DNA from 4 places in the uncultured Psychrobacillus sp. genome. Region 1 is predicted to be linked to each of the others. Evidence: riboswitches for the same ligand, from Rfam matches in the RefSeq annotation. Region 1 holds a riboswitch; each other region holds the start of a gene.
What was found. Region 1 has a riboswitch for S-adenosylmethionine ahead of Q0371_RS05800 (PLP-dependent transferase). Riboswitches for the same ligand answer to the same signal wherever they lie in the genome.
Positions count from the first base shown of each region.

Region 2: it holds a riboswitch for S-adenosylmethionine, as region 1 does, so the genes downstream of both, metA (homoserine O-succinyltransferase) here and Q0371_RS05800 (PLP-dependent transferase) in region 1, are expected to answer to the same signal.
Region 3: it holds a riboswitch for S-adenosylmethionine, as region 1 does, so the genes downstream of both, Q0371_RS12905 (MetQ/NlpA family ABC transporter substrate-binding protein) here and Q0371_RS05800 (PLP-dependent transferase) in region 1, are expected to answer to the same signal.
Region 4: it holds a riboswitch for S-adenosylmethionine, as region 1 does, so the genes downstream of both, Q0371_RS04640 (methionine ABC transporter ATP-binding protein) here and Q0371_RS05800 (PLP-dependent transferase) in region 1, are expected to answer to the same signal.

Region 1 is NZ_CALIED010000023.1:50,028-54,270, forward strand. Features, by position in the region: gene Q0371_RS05785 (hypothetical protein) at 1-83, shown strand, start outside; gene Q0371_RS05790 (YdcF family protein) at 174-761, opposite strand; gene Q0371_RS05795 (glycerol-3-phosphate acyltransferase) at 780-1,421, opposite strand; SAM riboswitch class I at 1,566-1,682, shown strand; gene Q0371_RS05800 (PLP-dependent transferase) at 1,804-3,096, shown strand; gene Q0371_RS05805 (homoserine dehydrogenase) at 3,221-4,207, shown strand.
Region 2 is NZ_CALIED010000011.1:115,404-119,646, forward strand. Features, by position in the region: gene Q0371_RS02535 (hypothetical protein) at 1-25, shown strand, start outside; gene Q0371_RS02540 (RAxF-45 family protein) at 101-232, shown strand; gene abc-f (ribosomal protection-like ABC-F family protein) at 338-2,209, shown strand; SAM riboswitch class I at 2,294-2,397, shown strand; gene metA (homoserine O-succinyltransferase) at 2,543-3,451, shown strand; gene speD (adenosylmethionine decarboxylase) at 3,904-4,243, shown strand, end outside.
Region 3 is NZ_CALIED010000066.1:87,005-91,247, reverse strand. Features, by position in the region: gene Q0371_RS12910 (ATP-binding cassette domain-containing protein) at 1-990, opposite strand, end outside; gene Q0371_RS12905 (MetQ/NlpA family ABC transporter substrate-binding protein) at 1,173-1,982, opposite strand; SAM riboswitch class I at 2,076-2,189, opposite strand; gene Q0371_RS12900 (hypothetical protein) at 2,515-3,168, opposite strand; gene Q0371_RS12895 (pyridoxal phosphate-dependent aminotransferase) at 3,437-4,243, opposite strand, start outside.
Region 4 is NZ_CALIED010000020.1:30,932-35,174, forward strand. Features, by position in the region: gene Q0371_RS04635 (methionine ABC transporter permease) at 1-651, opposite strand, end outside; gene Q0371_RS04640 (methionine ABC transporter ATP-binding protein) at 644-1,669, opposite strand; SAM riboswitch class I at 1,761-1,865, opposite strand; gene Q0371_RS04645 (thioredoxin family protein) at 1,905-2,225, opposite strand; gene Q0371_RS04650 (toprim domain-containing protein) at 2,236-2,586, opposite strand; gene gcvH (glycine cleavage system protein GcvH) at 2,661-3,041, opposite strand; gene Q0371_RS04660 (arsenate reductase family protein) at 3,115-3,477, opposite strand; gene Q0371_RS04665 (acyl-CoA dehydrogenase family protein) at 3,752-4,243, opposite strand, start outside.

The sequences.
Region 1 (4,243 bases):
CTACTATAGAAAAAGAAGGCCCTATTTTACTCGTTGAATTAGAAGGTAAACTTCTGAAATATTATGCACTGGTCGAGGGTTAATAACTTTCCTATAATTCGCAAATGAGCGAGCTGGGGGAGGGAGAAAGAAGGGGGTAGCAAAGCTACTCTTCTTTTTTTATCCCTCCCTTGTTATTCTCCGGAGACAAAGGTTTTTAGCAAGGCCGCTCTTTCGCGCAAACGTAGTTTTGCCTCTGAAATTTGTGGTGTCCTAGCTGCTACCACGTCTGCGTCCCATCCTATTCCCTCAGCTATAATTTTTGCTCGCTGTAAATGGAAATCACTCGTAATAATTGTGACAGAGGTAACGCTGTCAGGGAGAAGCTGTTGAGAGTATAAAAGGTTTTCATACGTAGAGGTAGATTGATCTTCTACTATGATTCGACTCTCCATAATTCCATTCTCTACGAGATAGTTCTTCATGACTATAGCTTCTTCTATATCCTCATCTTGTCCCTGTCCTCCAGTAACAACAAGTTTTACAGATGGGTATTTTTCAGCATAATCTAGTGCTGCTTCCAAACGATAAAGAAGTGCTAGAGAAGGGATGTGCCCTTTTTTGACCTTGGCCCCTAACACAATGGCATACTCATTGGAACCGTCGGCCTTAGGCTTTAACCCATCCTCGAGCCATTTACTTGTAAGCATCCACATACCTAATCCGCTCGATGCGATTATTATGAATGGAATGACCACAATCCACCTCTTTTTTTTGCTCATTTAACTCACTCTTTTCCTTTAAACCGAAGGCTTCTTTTTCTTTATAACAGAGGAAATTTTTGTTTCTTCGTTCCGTATTAATCGTTGGACATTCTCTATGTGTAAGAAGGAAGCCATTAAAAATAGGAAGCCTGCTATTAAGATTGGCCCTGTTCCATCTGCTGTCCAGACAGAGGCTCCTAAAAATATGAGGTAAAAAAACAAAACCCCAATCAACAAATAATCTGTTAAAAGTGTAACGCAGATTAATATAAGCAATCCAGCCAGTCCGACCGGCCAATGTAATGCAAGTAAAACCCCGATAATGGAGGCTGTGCCTTTCCCACCTTTAAATTTTGTGAAAACTGGAAAGTTGTGTCCTAAAATAACCGCGGCACCAGCTAGATAAAGAAGTAGATCCAGCTCTGATGAACTAAACAAGCTCCACTGCTCAGAAAGTACACGTACGCCAATAATCATAATGGCACCCTTTAATATATCTATGACTCCCACTAAAACACCATACTTCCAGCCAAGTACGACAGTAGCATTGGATGCTCCGGAATTATTTAGACCTTCTTTTTTTATATTAACTCCACTCATCCATTGAGCGAGTTTAGATCCATGTAGCGAACCAATAATGTAGCCTGTTAGGAGAATGCTAACAATCCAAACAATCATTCTATGACACCCCTTATAAAATTATTCTATCTATTATATTAAACGATTAAAAAAAGAAGAAGTTTCAGAATTTTTATAAAATGACTTGACATCTAAATATATGGAGACTTATACTGTGTAACAAGATGGAATACTAATCAAATACTCTTATCAAGAGTGACTGAGGGAATAGGCCCTAAGAAGTCCGGCAACCACCAAGTTCTATAACTTGGAAAGGTGCTAAATCCTACAAATTCTTTAATAGAATTTGGAAGATAAGAGGAGGAACATGTCATCAATTTGACCCCTCTTCTTAATTGAAGAGGGGTTTTTATAGTTGTCAGTTCTATAATCCTCTCTGGCCTCCAGCATCCATCTAATCTACTAAATCGGAGGAATTCAAATGACTAATCTTCAAAAAGAAACACTTCTATTACACGGTGGACAAACGCCTGATCCAGTGACAGGATCTAGAGCAGTACCTATTTACAAAACAACCTCATATGTATTTCAAAACACAGAGCATGCACAAAATCTATTTGCCTTGAAAGAGACTGGTAATATCTATTCCAGAATCACAAACCCAACAGTAGATGTTTTTGAACAAAGAATTGCATTACTGGAAGGAGGAACAGCAGCAGTAGCACTTTCCTCAGGAGCAGCAGCCATAGCATTTTCTATTTTGAACATTGCTGGAACTGGAGATGAAATTATAGCTGCTGAAAATTTATACGGAGGAACTTTTAATCTATTTGCACATACACTCCCACGTTATGGGATTACAGTAAAATTCGTAGATTCCTCTGACCCAGAAAATTTCCGTAAAGCTGTTACAGACAAAACGAAAGGCTTCTTTGCAGAAATCATTGGAAATCCAAGCTTAAATGTTCTAGACGTAGAAGCTGTTTCAAAGATTTCAAATGAAGTAGGAGTTCCATTATTAGTAGATAACACATTTGCTACACCTTTTGGTTCAAATCCTATAGAGTATGGAGCTAACATTGTTATACATTCTGCAACGAAGTGGATTGGAGGACATGGGACAACAATTGGTGGTGTAGTAGTAGATGGAGGGAATTTCAATTGGAACTCCGATAAATTTCCAGGATTTACAGAGCCTGATGTTACTTATCATGGGCTACGTTATGGAATCGACGTACCAAATGTGGCATTTGCAATTAAGCTAAGAGTTCAGTTGCTTCGGGATTTTGGTCCTACTCTTAGCCCAGAGGCAGCATTTTCCTTTCTTCAAGGACTAGAAACACTTCACTTAAGAGTGCCAAAACATAACGAAAATGCACAGAAGATTGCAGAGTACTTAAATGCAAATGAGGAAGTGTCATGGGTTAACTACTTAGGGCTTGAAAACCATCCAACGCACGAGCTGGCTAAAAAGTATTTAAAAAATGGCTTCGGTTCTATTCTGACATTTGGAGTGAAGGGAGGCAGAGAAGCAGGTAGACAAATTATTGATAATATTGAAATTTGGTCTCATGTTGCTAATGTAGGAGACGCAAAATCCTTAATTATCCACCCAGCTTCTACTACTCACCAACAGCTTACTCCAGAGGATTTAGTAAAAACAGGTGTTACAGAGGATCTAATCCGCTTGTCTGTTGGCTTGGAGGCTGTTGAAGACTTACAAAATGCACTCGAAAAAGTACTTTTGAGAAAAACAAATGTCCTCTCTAGATAGAATCCTATTGTATAATGAATAAAAATAGTCTACAATATGTAAAATAGTCAATAAATTTATTGAAATATTACACAAGTGCGATTATTTATATTCAATTGTACAGATTCATTTTGGAGGAGACAGCATGGCAAAAATAAAAGCAGCGATTTTAGGGTTTGGAACAGTCGGCCAAGGGATTTATCACATCGTAAATGAAAAAAGAGAAGACTTAAAAAAATCATTAGGGTTGGATATTGAGATTTGTGCAATCCTGATAAATAATTTAGCAAAAGAAAGACCTGAAACTCCAGGAGTTTTGGTAACAGACGACTTTGAGGATATTGAGAATATTCCTGGACTCCAGGTAGTTTTTGAGGCAATTGTCAACGAAGAGCCCGCATATAGCTATTTATGCAGAGCGATTGACAAAGGCTGTCACGTGATTACTGCAAATAAAGTCATGTTCTCTAAATATAGTATTCCCTTACAGGAGCGCGCAAAATCACGAGGTGTATTTGTAGGCTATGAGGCTACTACAGCTGGTGGGGTGCCAATTATCAAGACTCTAAAAAACCTGCTTCAAGTGAACTCTGTAAAGAAAATTCAAGGAATATTGAATGGAACATCCAACTATATTTTGACGCAAATGCGTATAGAGGATTCGCCATTTGAGAGTGCCTTAAAAGAAGCACAGCTGCTTGGATATGCAGAGGCTGATCCTTACAACGATATATCTGGTCAGGATGCATTTCGCAAGCTAATGATCTTAAGCGCATTGGCATTTGGAAAACAGCCAGATTGGGACGATGTACGTGTAGTAGGAATCGATGAAATTACATTAGAGGATGTACGTGAAGCTAAGGACAAAGGTCTTCGTTATCGTCATGTAGCAGAAATTGAACAGGATGAAAATGGAGAGTTATATGCATCAGTAGGGCCTCAGCTGGTAGGAGCAGATCATCCGTTGTATGCAATCGAAGGAGTAAATAATGCTGTTTCTCTTGATACTAACTATATTGGGACACTTACACTAGTAGGTCCTGGAGCGGGGATGTATCCTACTGCTAGTGTGATGGTTGAGGACTACGCAGAGATTATCGGTAAGAGAGCAGGCTTTTTTATTACAATATAAAATCAAAAAGGACAATTTCCCTTCGGAAAAAGTCCT
Region 2 (4,243 bases), on a different contig from region 1:
AGAGGGATTAGAAGGTTACGAATAAATAAAAATTCACATTGTACGAAATAATGGAATATGTTAAAATAATCTTACATTAATGGACGGAGGTGAAGGAAGAATGAAAAACACTGTGAATGCACATGGATTTATATTGGAATTTTTATCCACATCATGTGCGATTACTCATGGATTTGCTACTAACGGGACCAGTCTGTCCTTTTTTAGACAATTACATGAAATTCACAGCTGATAAGCCATTCTTTCTGAACCACATTAGAAGACTGCTCGCTTATTCGAGCAGTCTTTTTGTATGCAGAAAAATGCTTCCAGCAATAATTTGGAGAGGAAGCGAAACATAATGATATGCAAAATACAGGAAATAAGTAAAATGCTTGGTGGTAATCTTATATTTGAGGATCTGTCTTTAGATATTAAAATGGGGGACAAATTAGGAATAGTTGGACGAAATGGGAGTGGGAAAACAACGCTATTTAAGCTAATAGCGGGTATTGAAAAACCTGATCATGGAATTATCACTTTTAAAAAGGGAGCGAAAATAGGTTATTTAGCCCAAATTCCTACTTTTTCAGAAAGCGTTAAAGGAAAAGACCTGTTATACGATGCTTTCGAGGATACTATGCTACTACAGAAAAAGATGAGTATACTTGAAAAAGAACTAGCAGAGGTAAATGCTGAGGTAATGGAAAAACTTCTAAAGCAGTATGGAGACATACAAGAAAAATTCACGTTACAGGGCGGATATACGATTGATTCCGAAATTGATAAAGTAGTTGAAGGGCTACAACTAGGTGGTTTTGTAGAACAGCCATTTTCAAGTTTAAGTGGTGGAGAGCAAACGAAAATAATGCTTGGACAGCTACTATTAACCAAGCCAGACCTTTTACTGTTGGATGAGCCGACTAATCATTTGGATTTGTTTGCAATAGAGTGGTTAGAGGAGTATTTAGTTAGTTATACAGGTACAGTTGTTATTATTTCACATGACCGATATTTTTTAGATAAGGTAGTTACAAAAGTTGCAGATCTTGAGGATGGTATGCTTACGAAATATCATGGTAATTATTCTTCTTTTTTAATCGAAAAGGAAGAAAAGCTTACTCGTGAATTTCAACAGTATGAGGAGCAACAAAAAAAGATAAAGAAAATGAGAGAAGCAATAAAGAGGTTAAGGATTTGGGCTAACCAAGCAGTTCCTCCAAATGCGAGTTTACACCGTCAGGCGAGGAATATGGAACGGGCATTAGAGCGGATGGAAAAGGTTCGTAAACCTCTGATAGATCCTAAGAAAATGAGTCTATCTTTTGACGCGGCACCCCGAAGCGGAAAAGAAGTTGTCATAATGGAAGAGGCTTTCAAAAGCTTTGGTGAAAAAATGTTATTAAACAGTGCAGAGCTTCATGTATATTGGAAGGACCGTCTTGCAATCGTTGGTAGGAATGGAACGGGTAAAACTACCATTTTGAATATTCTTAGAGGAGTAGAGTTAATAGATTCGGGTGAAGCTCGATTTGGTAGTAATGTGCGCCATGGATATCTTTCTCAACATTTCGAAATAACAGATCCAAAAGCTCGCTTAATAGATATTTTTAGAGCAGAAGTAAATGTGGCAGAAGGAGAGGCTCGACACATTTTAGCGAAGTTTATGTTCTATGGGGCGGATGTTTTTAAAAGAATTGCTGATTTAAGCGGAGGAGAAAGAATGCGACTCCGTCTTGCTCAGCTAATGCATCAAGACATAAATTGTCTCATATTAGATGAGCCAACGAATCATCTTGATATTGATTCACGAGAAGTATTAGAGGAAGCGCTAGATGATTTTACAGGGACTATTATTGCTGTATCTCACGATAGATATTTTCTAAATAAACTATTTCCAAGGACTGCTTGGCTAGAGCATGGCGAGCTTACCACATTTGAAGGCCCTTACGAATGGGCAAGGGAAAAATGGAATGAGTTTTGCTCGAAAGAAAATACTAGGAAAGAAATAATCAATCAGCCATTAAAAGAAGCAACACCTGCCAAACAACAAAAGGAAATTCCTTTGGAAAAGCGAATAAGTGAGCTCGAAAATGTTATAGGTGAGCTAACTAAACAAATTAGCATAGAGAATGATTGGGAAAATTATGAGGCATTAAGCTTGGAAAAACTTCGGGTAGAGGAGCAATTGGAGCAATTATTGGAGAAATGGCTAGATTTAGCAGAATGACCCGAATACTTTTCAAAATGGGTTGATATAAGTAATAGAGCGTGCTAATATAACTTATTAACGAATAATTTAAATAATTTAATATTCTTATCAAGAGAAGTGGAGGGATTAGGCCCTGTGATACTTCGGCAACCTCTGTTGTACAGAAAGGTGCTAATTCCTAACAAGACGATCTTGGAAGATAAGAGCTAGTTAGCAAATTCCTGCCTCTCTTTTCTTACATGGAAAGAGAGGTATTTATTTTAATAATTGCCTTGCTCCTGTTCGATTTCCTACTTAGTTTGAGGCGAAATCACAGGTGCTCTTGCACATTTCATTGGGAGGGGAAAGTCATTGCCTATCAATATTCCGAAACAATTACCTGCAGCTAAGCTGTTAAAAGAAGAGAAAATTTTTCTCATGGATCAAGAGCGTGCTTACAAGCAGGACATCCGTCCACTTAACATTATTATTTTTAATCTAATGCCTGAGAAGGAAAAAACGGAGCTTCAGCTATTAAGGCTTCTGGGGAATACCCCAATACAAGTGAATATAACCTTTATGAATACAGCGACGCATGAATCCAAGAATGCCAGCAAAACCCATTTGGATACTTTCTACACTACATTTGATCAAATAAGAGAAAAAAAGTTTGATGGGATGATTATCACTGGTGCTCCAGTAGAACAGTTGCCATTTGAGGAGGTCGATTACTGGAATGAAATGAAGGAAATAATGGAATGGTCTAAATCAAATGTTACCTCCACCTTACATATTTGTTGGGGCGCGCAGGCTGCACTGTATTATCATTTTGGTATAGATAAATTCACACTTTCTCGTAAATGCTCGGGAGTGTATCGGCATATATTAACTGACCAAGTGGAGAATTTAATAAGAGGATTTAATGAAGAGTTTAATGCTCCCGTATCTCGTTACACTTCTGTATCTGAAGAAGAAATAGAAAAGCATGAGCGACTAACTATTTTATCCACTTCGGAGGAAGCAGGTGTGTTTCTTGTAAAATCGAACGACAATAAAATGGTGATGGTCACTGGTCATTTAGAGTATGATGCGCACACATTAGCAGAAGAATATCATAGAGACATAACTAAAGGAATAGATATTGAGATGCCAAAATACTATTTTCCAAATAATAATCCCTCTAATAAGCCATTAAATACATGGAGGGCACATACACATTTATTATTTTCTAATTGGTTGAATTACTATGTTTATCAGGCTACTCCTTATAACTGGGAGTAAAAAGAAAAATTATATATGAGTCAATTTCATAAAAGGCATTTTAAAGATAAAAGTGAACATTATATATATTGATTGCAGCGGAGGGCGGCGACGTAAGCAGGGATGAGTGAGACAGATAAAAACGTTACAACCACGTGCGAAAGCGATGGGTGATGGTTTATCACTCACGCCACGGAAAGCGTCCGCGATATGAGCGAAAGTCAATTCTACTTTATTATTAAAAATCATATAAATTTTATTGTTCTCTTTTAATTGTTCGTGTTTTTCTATAAAAACAGGAATTTTGAAATTGACACATATAAACTCCTGTTTTAATATTCAGGAGTTTTTTATTGATTTTAGTTTTATTTATTCAAATATTAGGGAAGACAAAATTGAAGAGACATTGTATTTTGTTGATACACATATCTATAAAAGTATGATTTTCAATTATTGGAAGTGGGGTTATGTCTATGAGTTTGACACCAAAACAAAGAATCGAGTTACATGGTTTTAATAATCTGACGAAAACACTAAGCTTTAATATGTATGATATTTGTTATACAAGGACGAAGGAAGAAAGGGAAAAATATATTGAATACATTGATGAGCAATATAACGCTGAGCGTCTAACCAATATATTAACAAAAGTGTCCGAAATTATAGAAGCGAATATTTTAAACATAGCGCAACAGGACTACGAGCCCCAGGGTGCAAGTGTGACCATTTTAGTGTCAGAAGGACCCGTGGATCAAACACCGATAGAATCATTTAAGCAATCCCCTGGGCCTATACCAGAGGTCGTTCTTGGTC
Region 3 (4,243 bases), on a different contig from region 1:
AACACCGCGTTCGTTTAGAAATTGGATTGCAGACTGAACTTGGTCCGGGTCTCCGACTAAATGGATGACAATATTACCCACAATCCCATTTTTCAACTCGATGATATTGGCGGTTAATATATTAGGCTGGACTTCAAATCTTTGGCTAACCTCTGCTAATAAGGGCTTACCAGTGCTCTCTCCAACGAAAGTTAAACGTGTAACAGCACCTGTTACATGGAGCTGAGAAATTAGAGACGGGGATAGATTTCGTTGACTGATTGTGCTTAAAAACTTCTTTGTAGTTGGATGCTTTGGCTTTGTAAAAAGGTTAATCGCAGTGTTTGCTTCTACAACTTCTCCTTTTTCCATTACATACACATGATCACATATTTTTTGAATGACATTCATCTCATGAGTGATTAGTAGAATAGTGATACCCAGCTCTTTATTTATTTTTAATAGCAAATCCAAAATGGAATCAGTAGTTTCAGGATCCAATGCACTTGTTGCTTCATCGCTTAATAGTACTTCGGGTTCCTGTGCAAGGGCTCTAGCTATTGCGACGCGTTGTTTTTGCCCTCCTGAAAGCTGGTTTGGATAGCTTTTATACTTATCAGATAAACCAACTATTTCTAAGTACTTTTCTACTCTACTTTTTACTTCTGTTTTATCATAGCCGAGTAGCTTTAATGGAATGGCAATATTATCATAAACAGTTGCTGTTTTTAGAAGGTTAAATCCTTGAAAGATCATTCCTATTTTATTTCGTACCATACGTAGCTTCGCTGGGGGGAGGGGGGTAATGTTATTGCCGTTTATGTATACTTTTCCGGATGTTGGTTTCTCTAAGAGATTAACACAGCGAATGAGCGTGCTTTTCCCTGCACCGCTATAGCCTATAACCCCATGAATTTCACCTTTTTTTACGTGTATGCTTACATTATTTACAGCCTTTACCGTACTACTTTTACTGTTGAATTCTTTGGTAATATTTTCTAAAACTATCATGAATGATCTTCCTTTCTAAAGAAACGCCGGCAGAGCTATACGCTTGCGTTTTTCTTGATGTCTAGCTTCGGCGCCTTGCCCCTCGGGGTCAAATGGGAAAATACTCTGGTGGCTGTGGACCTGCCTCCTCGCATTTTCCCATTTGCCTGTCGATTAGAGATAGGCGCCTACGCTTTTCTAATTTACCAACCTGCTAGTGCGGAGCCTTGGAATTCTTCTTCAATAAATTCTCTAACTTCGTCGGAATGGTATGCTTTAATGAATTTTTGGATGGCAGGATCATTTTCGTTTTCCTTACGAACAACAATATGGTTAACGTATGGGGAATCAGCTGACTCTAACAAAATTGATTCTTCTCCAGGGTTAATACCAGCTTCTAAAGCATAATTGGAATTGATTGCTGCAGCATCGACCTCACTAAGCTGTTTTACTATTTGCGCTGCCTCTAATTCAACGAATTCAAGGTTTTTAGGGTTTTCTTCAATGTCATGAATAGAAGCATTTCCTTTTTTACCTTCTTTCACTTTGATAAAACCATTTACTTCTAATATGTCTAAAGCTCGTGCACCTTGTGTTGGATCATTCGGTAGTCCAAAGGTAGCTCCATCTGGCAGTTCATCGAAGGATGTATACTTTTCAGAATAAACGCCCATTGGAAGTAAAATAGTCTCAGCGACTGGTACTAGCTCTGTATCATTATTTTCGTTAAATGAGTCAAGAAAAGGTAGAGTTTGATAACTGTTTGCGTCCAAGCTTCCTTCATCAAGGGCAGTGTTTGGAAGTATGAAATCTGAAAAAGCCTTAATCTCAATTTCTAGTCCATCACGTGCTGCAATTTCAGCAACAACCTCAGTAACTTGTTCATGTGGACCTGACGTAACGCCAACAACTAATTTATTTTCATCTAATGGTCCTGATGTAGCATCATCACCACAAGCCGAGAGCAACCCTGTTAATAAAACTCCTGATAACACTAAGCTAAATTTTTTCATTGTAATTCCTCCTGAATATGTATTAATAAAAACGAATAAATATAAAAGCCTCTCTTTCAAAAGAAAGAGAGGCACACAAATATGTATTGTCCTCTCTTATCTTCCAAAACAAAATGTTTTGCAGGATTTAGCACCTTTCTATACTTTTTTAGTATAGATGGTTGCCGAGCTTCAACGGGCCAGTCCCTCAGCTACTCTTGATAAGAGATAATAATCTATTAAGTTTTTCGTTTTTACTATAGAAAGAATTTACTACACTGCTCTATTGAAGTCAATAGATATTTTTATATTTTTATAATTGTTTAGAAAAATTCAAATAGAATATTATATAAATAATTATACAAAAGTGATTTATGTGGAAATACTAAGATGGGAGCATTTAAAAGGTTTACATTTAGCTTTACGCTTTATTTTCATGGTTATGTTAAAGGTAAGGGGTGATTTAAAATTCATATAAAAAGTGAGCTGGAAATGTATCTCCAAGCTCACTTTTTATGTGCATTTTTTTACTAAAGCCCCTTCGGTGACTATTTTAATTCAGTAATGCAAGTTTTGCTCTAGATGGAGTTTCATACTTTACAGTAACTCCATTTAACATGGTATTGTTTTGTACAATATAATACCCACCACCTAGACCATACATGGGAACATATCCATCAAGTGGTTGTTTAGCTGAATACACTCGGAATTCTTCGTTAGGCATTAATTGTCGGATAGGTTCAAGACCAGGTTCGCCACCATCAACACTATTAATTACTTTAAATAAAGTAGTTTCCTTAAGGATTGTAACCTTTCCGATTTGACCTGCTTTAAGTTCCGTTTTTCCCCACATAACTTTTGTAGAAGAATCTACTAATAATGCAAGTTTTGCTTTAGAAGGCGTTTCATACTTTAAAGCACTGTACATATTGACAAACAATCCGTCCCCTAGACCGTATTCTCCTCCGTATATATCTGTACGGAATGTATAGACACGATACTCTCCACCTGCTGGTAACACTTTTCCTCTAGAGCCATCCGCCTTATATGTTGCCACATCTGCGTAAAGTGTTACTTTACCAATCTGACCTTTTTTTAATTCCGTTTTCCCCCACATAACTTGTGTTGATGAAGCTTCTGATGTGATAGTGAAGGAAAATATCGCTACTAAAGTAAATACAATCGCTATAAAAATATTTTTTTTCATTTTTTACCTCCTACAATAATTAACCAATTGTAACATAAATTACATTCATATTTTGAAATAAATTAATATATAGGCTTTGAGTTCATTAAACTAGCCTCGAGCGTTAGTTTAAATACATTCTTTCACAAACTTTTTAATACCATTTTACATAAGTCTACCTTTGCCTTTAACATAGCCATTTTCATTTTAAATAACTTTTGCAAGAAGTTTTAAGTAAACTTTCAAAATAAAATACTGGTTATTTTAAAAACAGAAACTGATTTACTTGTTAAAAAAGCTGTAGCTTTTCTATTCTTTCTACAGCTTCGACGAGTCGATCCTCATCAACTAATAACCCCACCCGTACATAACCTTCTCCATGCTTACCGAAGCCGTTTCCAGCAGCGACTGCAACATCAGCTTTTTCTAAAAGAAGGTCTGCAAATTCCTCGCTAGTATAGCCATTTGGAACTGGAAGCCAAGCGAAGAAAGAGCCTTCTGGAGCTTTTACGTTCCAACCAATTTTTCTACATGCCTCTATGAAAATGTTTCTTCTTTTTTCATAAAGTGCTACTAATTCGTCTACACATTCTTGAGAGCCATTTAATGCTTCGGCTGCTGCAGACTGAACCGCAGGAAAGAGACTGACAAAGAGATGGTCTTGTATAATATTGATAGCTTCAATGATTTTAGAATTACCGACTGCAAAACCTACACGCCATCCAGCCATATTGTAGGTTTTAGAGAGTGTATACATTTCAATACCGATTTCCTTTGCGCCTTTTGCTTCTAAAAAGCTAACTGGTTTCTTTCCATCAAACCCAATACCTCCATACGCAAAGTCATGTACAACGGCTATACCATTTTCCTTCGCTAAATCTACCGTTTCTTGAAAAAATTCTGAAGTGGCAGAAGCTCCAGTTGGGTTATTAGGATAATTCAAATACATCAGTTTCGCAGCTTCTTTTTGTTCTGTAGAAAGCTGCTCGTAATCTGGAAGAAAACCATTTTCCTCTAATAGTGGCATTGTTTCAAATTGTACATTGGCTAGCCCAATACCTGATAAGTAATCTGGATAACCAGGGTCTGGAAGAAG
Region 4 (4,243 bases), on a different contig from region 1:
TGTAGTAATAATATCGCCAATCCATTGTAGAATAAAGACAATGATTAATATTAAAATAGTAGCAATAAGCGTTACATCTCCGCGTCCACGTTGGAATCCATCTAAAAATGCTAGATTCCCAAGTCCTCCAGCTCCAATAATTCCCGCCATTGCTGTATAACCAACTAATGAGATACAAGTTACGGTAATACCAGATACTAAGGCTGGCATCGATTCTGGCAATAAAACCTTCCAAATGATTGTAGAGGATTTAGCACCCATTGATTTAGCTGCCTCTAAAACACCCTTGTCGATTTCTCGTAGTGCGATTAAAACCATACGGGCATAAAATGGAGCAGCTCCAATTACTAATGCAGGGATGGCCGCATTCGGACCGCGCATCGATCCCGTCAACAACGTTGTAAATGGTATCAACAAAATGATTAAAATAATAAACGGAATAGAACGGAAAATATTGACTACTCCACTGGTCAACCAGTTTGCTATTTTATTTGCCCATGCTTGGTGTGGGCTTGTCAAAAACAATAATAATCCTAAAATTAGTCCAAAGATTGCTGTTAGGACTGTAGAAATTGCAGTCATATAAAGGGTTTCTATAGTGGCTTCCCACATTTTAGGCCAATCAACATTTGGAAATAACGATTCAATCATTGTTGATCACCTCAGTTTTAACTTTTTGCGCGTGGATAAATTCTATTGCCTTTTCCACCGCTTGTTCATTTCCATCGATTTGCAGGATTAGTGTCCCGAACGCTCCACTTTTCGTGTGAGAGATATTCCCTTGCACGATGTTTACCTCTAAATCGAACTGTTTGATTAATCTCGAAAGAATTGGTTGCTCTGTAGTATCTCCAACGAAAACGAGCTTAACTAGCTTGCCGTTTGGATAAAGCTTAACTAGGTTTTGAATGGTTTGAATTGGTTCTTTAGAATCTGAAATTTGAGAAACGAAACGCTTTGTAATAGGCTGTTGTGGCTTTTGGAATACCTCAAGCACATCTCCCTCTTCTACAACTTGCCCATTTTCCATAACCGCTACTCGGTTACAGATCTTTTGAATAACTTGCATCTCATGGGTGATTAACACAATGGTTAATCCTAGTTTTTCATTAATGCTTACGAGCAAGTCTAAAATGGAGTCGGTTGTTTCAGGGTCAAGAGCTGATGTTGCCTCATCACAAAGCAATACCTCTGGACCATTAGCCAACGCTCTTGCAATTCCTACGCGTTGCTTTTGTCCTCCAGATAATTGAGATGGGTAAGAGTCTCCTCTTCCTTCCAATCCAACAAGGCTTAAAAGCTCCTCTACTCTAGCTTTTCTTTTTTCCTTTGGAACTCCTGCAATTTCTAATGGGAATGCTATATTTTCAGCGACTGTTCGCGACCAAAGTAAATTGAAATGCTGGAAGATCATGCTTACTTTTTGACGAAAGCTTCGAAGCTTGTCCTCATTAATAGATGTAATTTCCTGGCCATTCACTGTAATATGACCGTCAGATGGCTTTTCTAGCCCATTCAACAAACGTATTAGCGTACTCTTGCCCGCTCCGCTGTATCCAATAATCCCGAAAATTTCTCCACGCTGTATGTCCAGATTTACACTATCAACTGCAACGATTTCTCCTTGCTTTGTAATAAATCTTTTCGAAACGTCTTTTAAACTAATCAAGTAAATCTGACCACCTTTCCTAATAAAAAACCCCTTCTGCAAAAGAGCAGAAGGGGTGTATGTTATCTATTTAAAATAACGTTCATCCATTCTCTCATTTCCCAAAGCTATAGCTTTGCGTGACTTGGCACCATTTCACTTTCATGACGGTTGCCGGGCTTCAAAGGGCACTTCCCTCCACCTCTCTTAATAAGAGCGACACTATTAAATTGTGTTTTCAACATAACGAATATTATCATAGGTTTCCATCTTCGTCAATAGCCTTTATTGTTTCCAATAAGTAAGGAACTGATTGAAAAGCATAGATTTTCTTTTCCACTTTCCCATGTTTTGTAATAAGAAGACAAGGTACGCTTTCAATTTCCTGTTCTATCGCCAAATCACCTAGAAAATTAATATTTGCCTGACCAATTGGATAGGTAACCATTTCTTTAATAACATTCATCATTTTACTTGCTACCTGACACGTTCCACACATAGGCGTATAGATATAAAACAAGGTAAGTGTTGAATTGTTTTTAGCGCTATCCCATTGTTCTCTAGTCCATTCATTCATACACATCATCCTAAGGTAAAAATTCTTTTTTCACCTTAATATTAACACGTTTTAATATAGATGCCAAAACCTTCGCCGGTGTGTTTGCTACTTCGCCATACGTCGGGTTCGTATACAAATGAATTGCCTCTGGATACTCCTTCCTAACGACCGATCGGATTTGTTCCCCGGATTTGTCTGCATCTAGAAAAGCATAAATCGGCAAGCCATCATAAGGGCTTAATAGCTCCTCCAATTTTACATCGGATATCGTTCCATTAGTACATATAATTTCTGGAGATTCATCGAGAAGGCTTAATAATTGCAGCTTATCAGACCTACCCTCAACGATAATTATTTTATCACTAAATACATGTGCCATTTAGCTTCTCTCCCAACTTATCCTTTCCTTTATTATATGAAAAAAACGCCGATTATTAACCGGCGTTTTCATTATTACTCTGCTATTAATTCTTCGTACTTTTCAGGAGATAATAAGCTGTCCACTTCTGATACGTCAGAAGGCTCAACCACGATCATCCATGCATTTTCATAAGGTGATTCATTAACAAATTCGGGGCTATCTTCTAGCTCAGTATTTACTTCTACTACTTTACCACTGATAGGTGCATATAATTCTGAAACAGTTTTTACGGATTCAACGCTACCAAAAGCGTCTCCTGCCTTGATCTCATCGCCAACTTGTGGAAGTTCAACGAATACGATATCTCCAAGTTCAGATTGTGCAAAATGAGTAATTCCAATACGGACATTTCCGTCCTCATTTTTTACCCATTCATGTTCAGCTGAGTACTTAAAATCTTTAGGTACGCTCATAAATAAACCCCTCTCAAATAATTAATCCATTCTATTTAATATTCACATATTTTCATAGTAAATACAAGGTGCTTTAAGAGGTTTTCCACATGTCTTCAAACTGCTCTTCTTTAAAACCAAGCGTTAGCTTATGTCCATTATATACAAGAGGTCGTTTAATCAATTTTCCATCCGAAGCAAGCAGCTCTAACTGCTCATCCTCCGACATTGTAGGAAGCTTGTCCTTCAATTGTAATTCACGATATTTTACGCCGCTAGTATTAAAGAATTTTTTCAGTTCATAATCGCCTTGTGCCACCATTTCCTTTAATAGTTCCTTTGAAGGCGGTGCGTCAACGATATGATGGTTCTCAAATGGGATATCGTTATCTTTCAGCCATTTGCTTGCTTTGTTGCATGTACTACATTTTGGATATCCATAAAATTGGATTGTCATTTAAATCTCACCTTTTTCTTTTTATCATAATAATATTTTGTTACTCATGCAAGAGAGAACAGTGAAATGCTCTCTTCTTAATTTTAAAAATATCCTTGTTTTTGCTTAGCGGTGATAAATTCCCGTGAGCGGTCATAAATCTTGCTGAACGGTTATATATTCCCGTGAACGGTCATAAATCTCGCTGAACGGTTATAAACTCATTCCCCTTCATGGTAATATCGTTTTTCGGACAAAAAAAGCCATCTGGAGTTCCAGATGGCCAATGCTGTTATTAAACTACAAATTTTTCAGCTTCGATTAGCTTAACGGAAGCTTCGCGTTTTTTCTCAATCACGTTATATGGTGTGTAGCGAGTTAGCTTGCGAAGTGCAGAAATCATCATGCGTAAGTTATCGCCATCAACTGAAGCAATTAGTGTTTCTTTTGCTGCTGCTTCGATTTCATTGAAGGCTTCTTGGCAGAAGATTTGAGTGTAAAGAAGCTTTTGTGCTGCTTTTTCTTCTCCGCTGCGTGCGATTGCTTTTTCTGTACGTAGTACTGCTGATTCCATTGCAAAGATGTTGTTCGCAATGTTTGCGATGTGTACAAGTACTTCTTGCTCTGCTTCTAATTTTGTACCGAAGCGTTGAGCAGCCATACCAGCAGCTAAAATACCGATTTTCTTAGCGTTTGCAACTAGCACTTTTTCTTGAGCTAATGCTTCATCGCCAACTTCCTCTGGCATCATCATTAATAGCTCTTCCTGCAGACCTTGTGCTTTTTG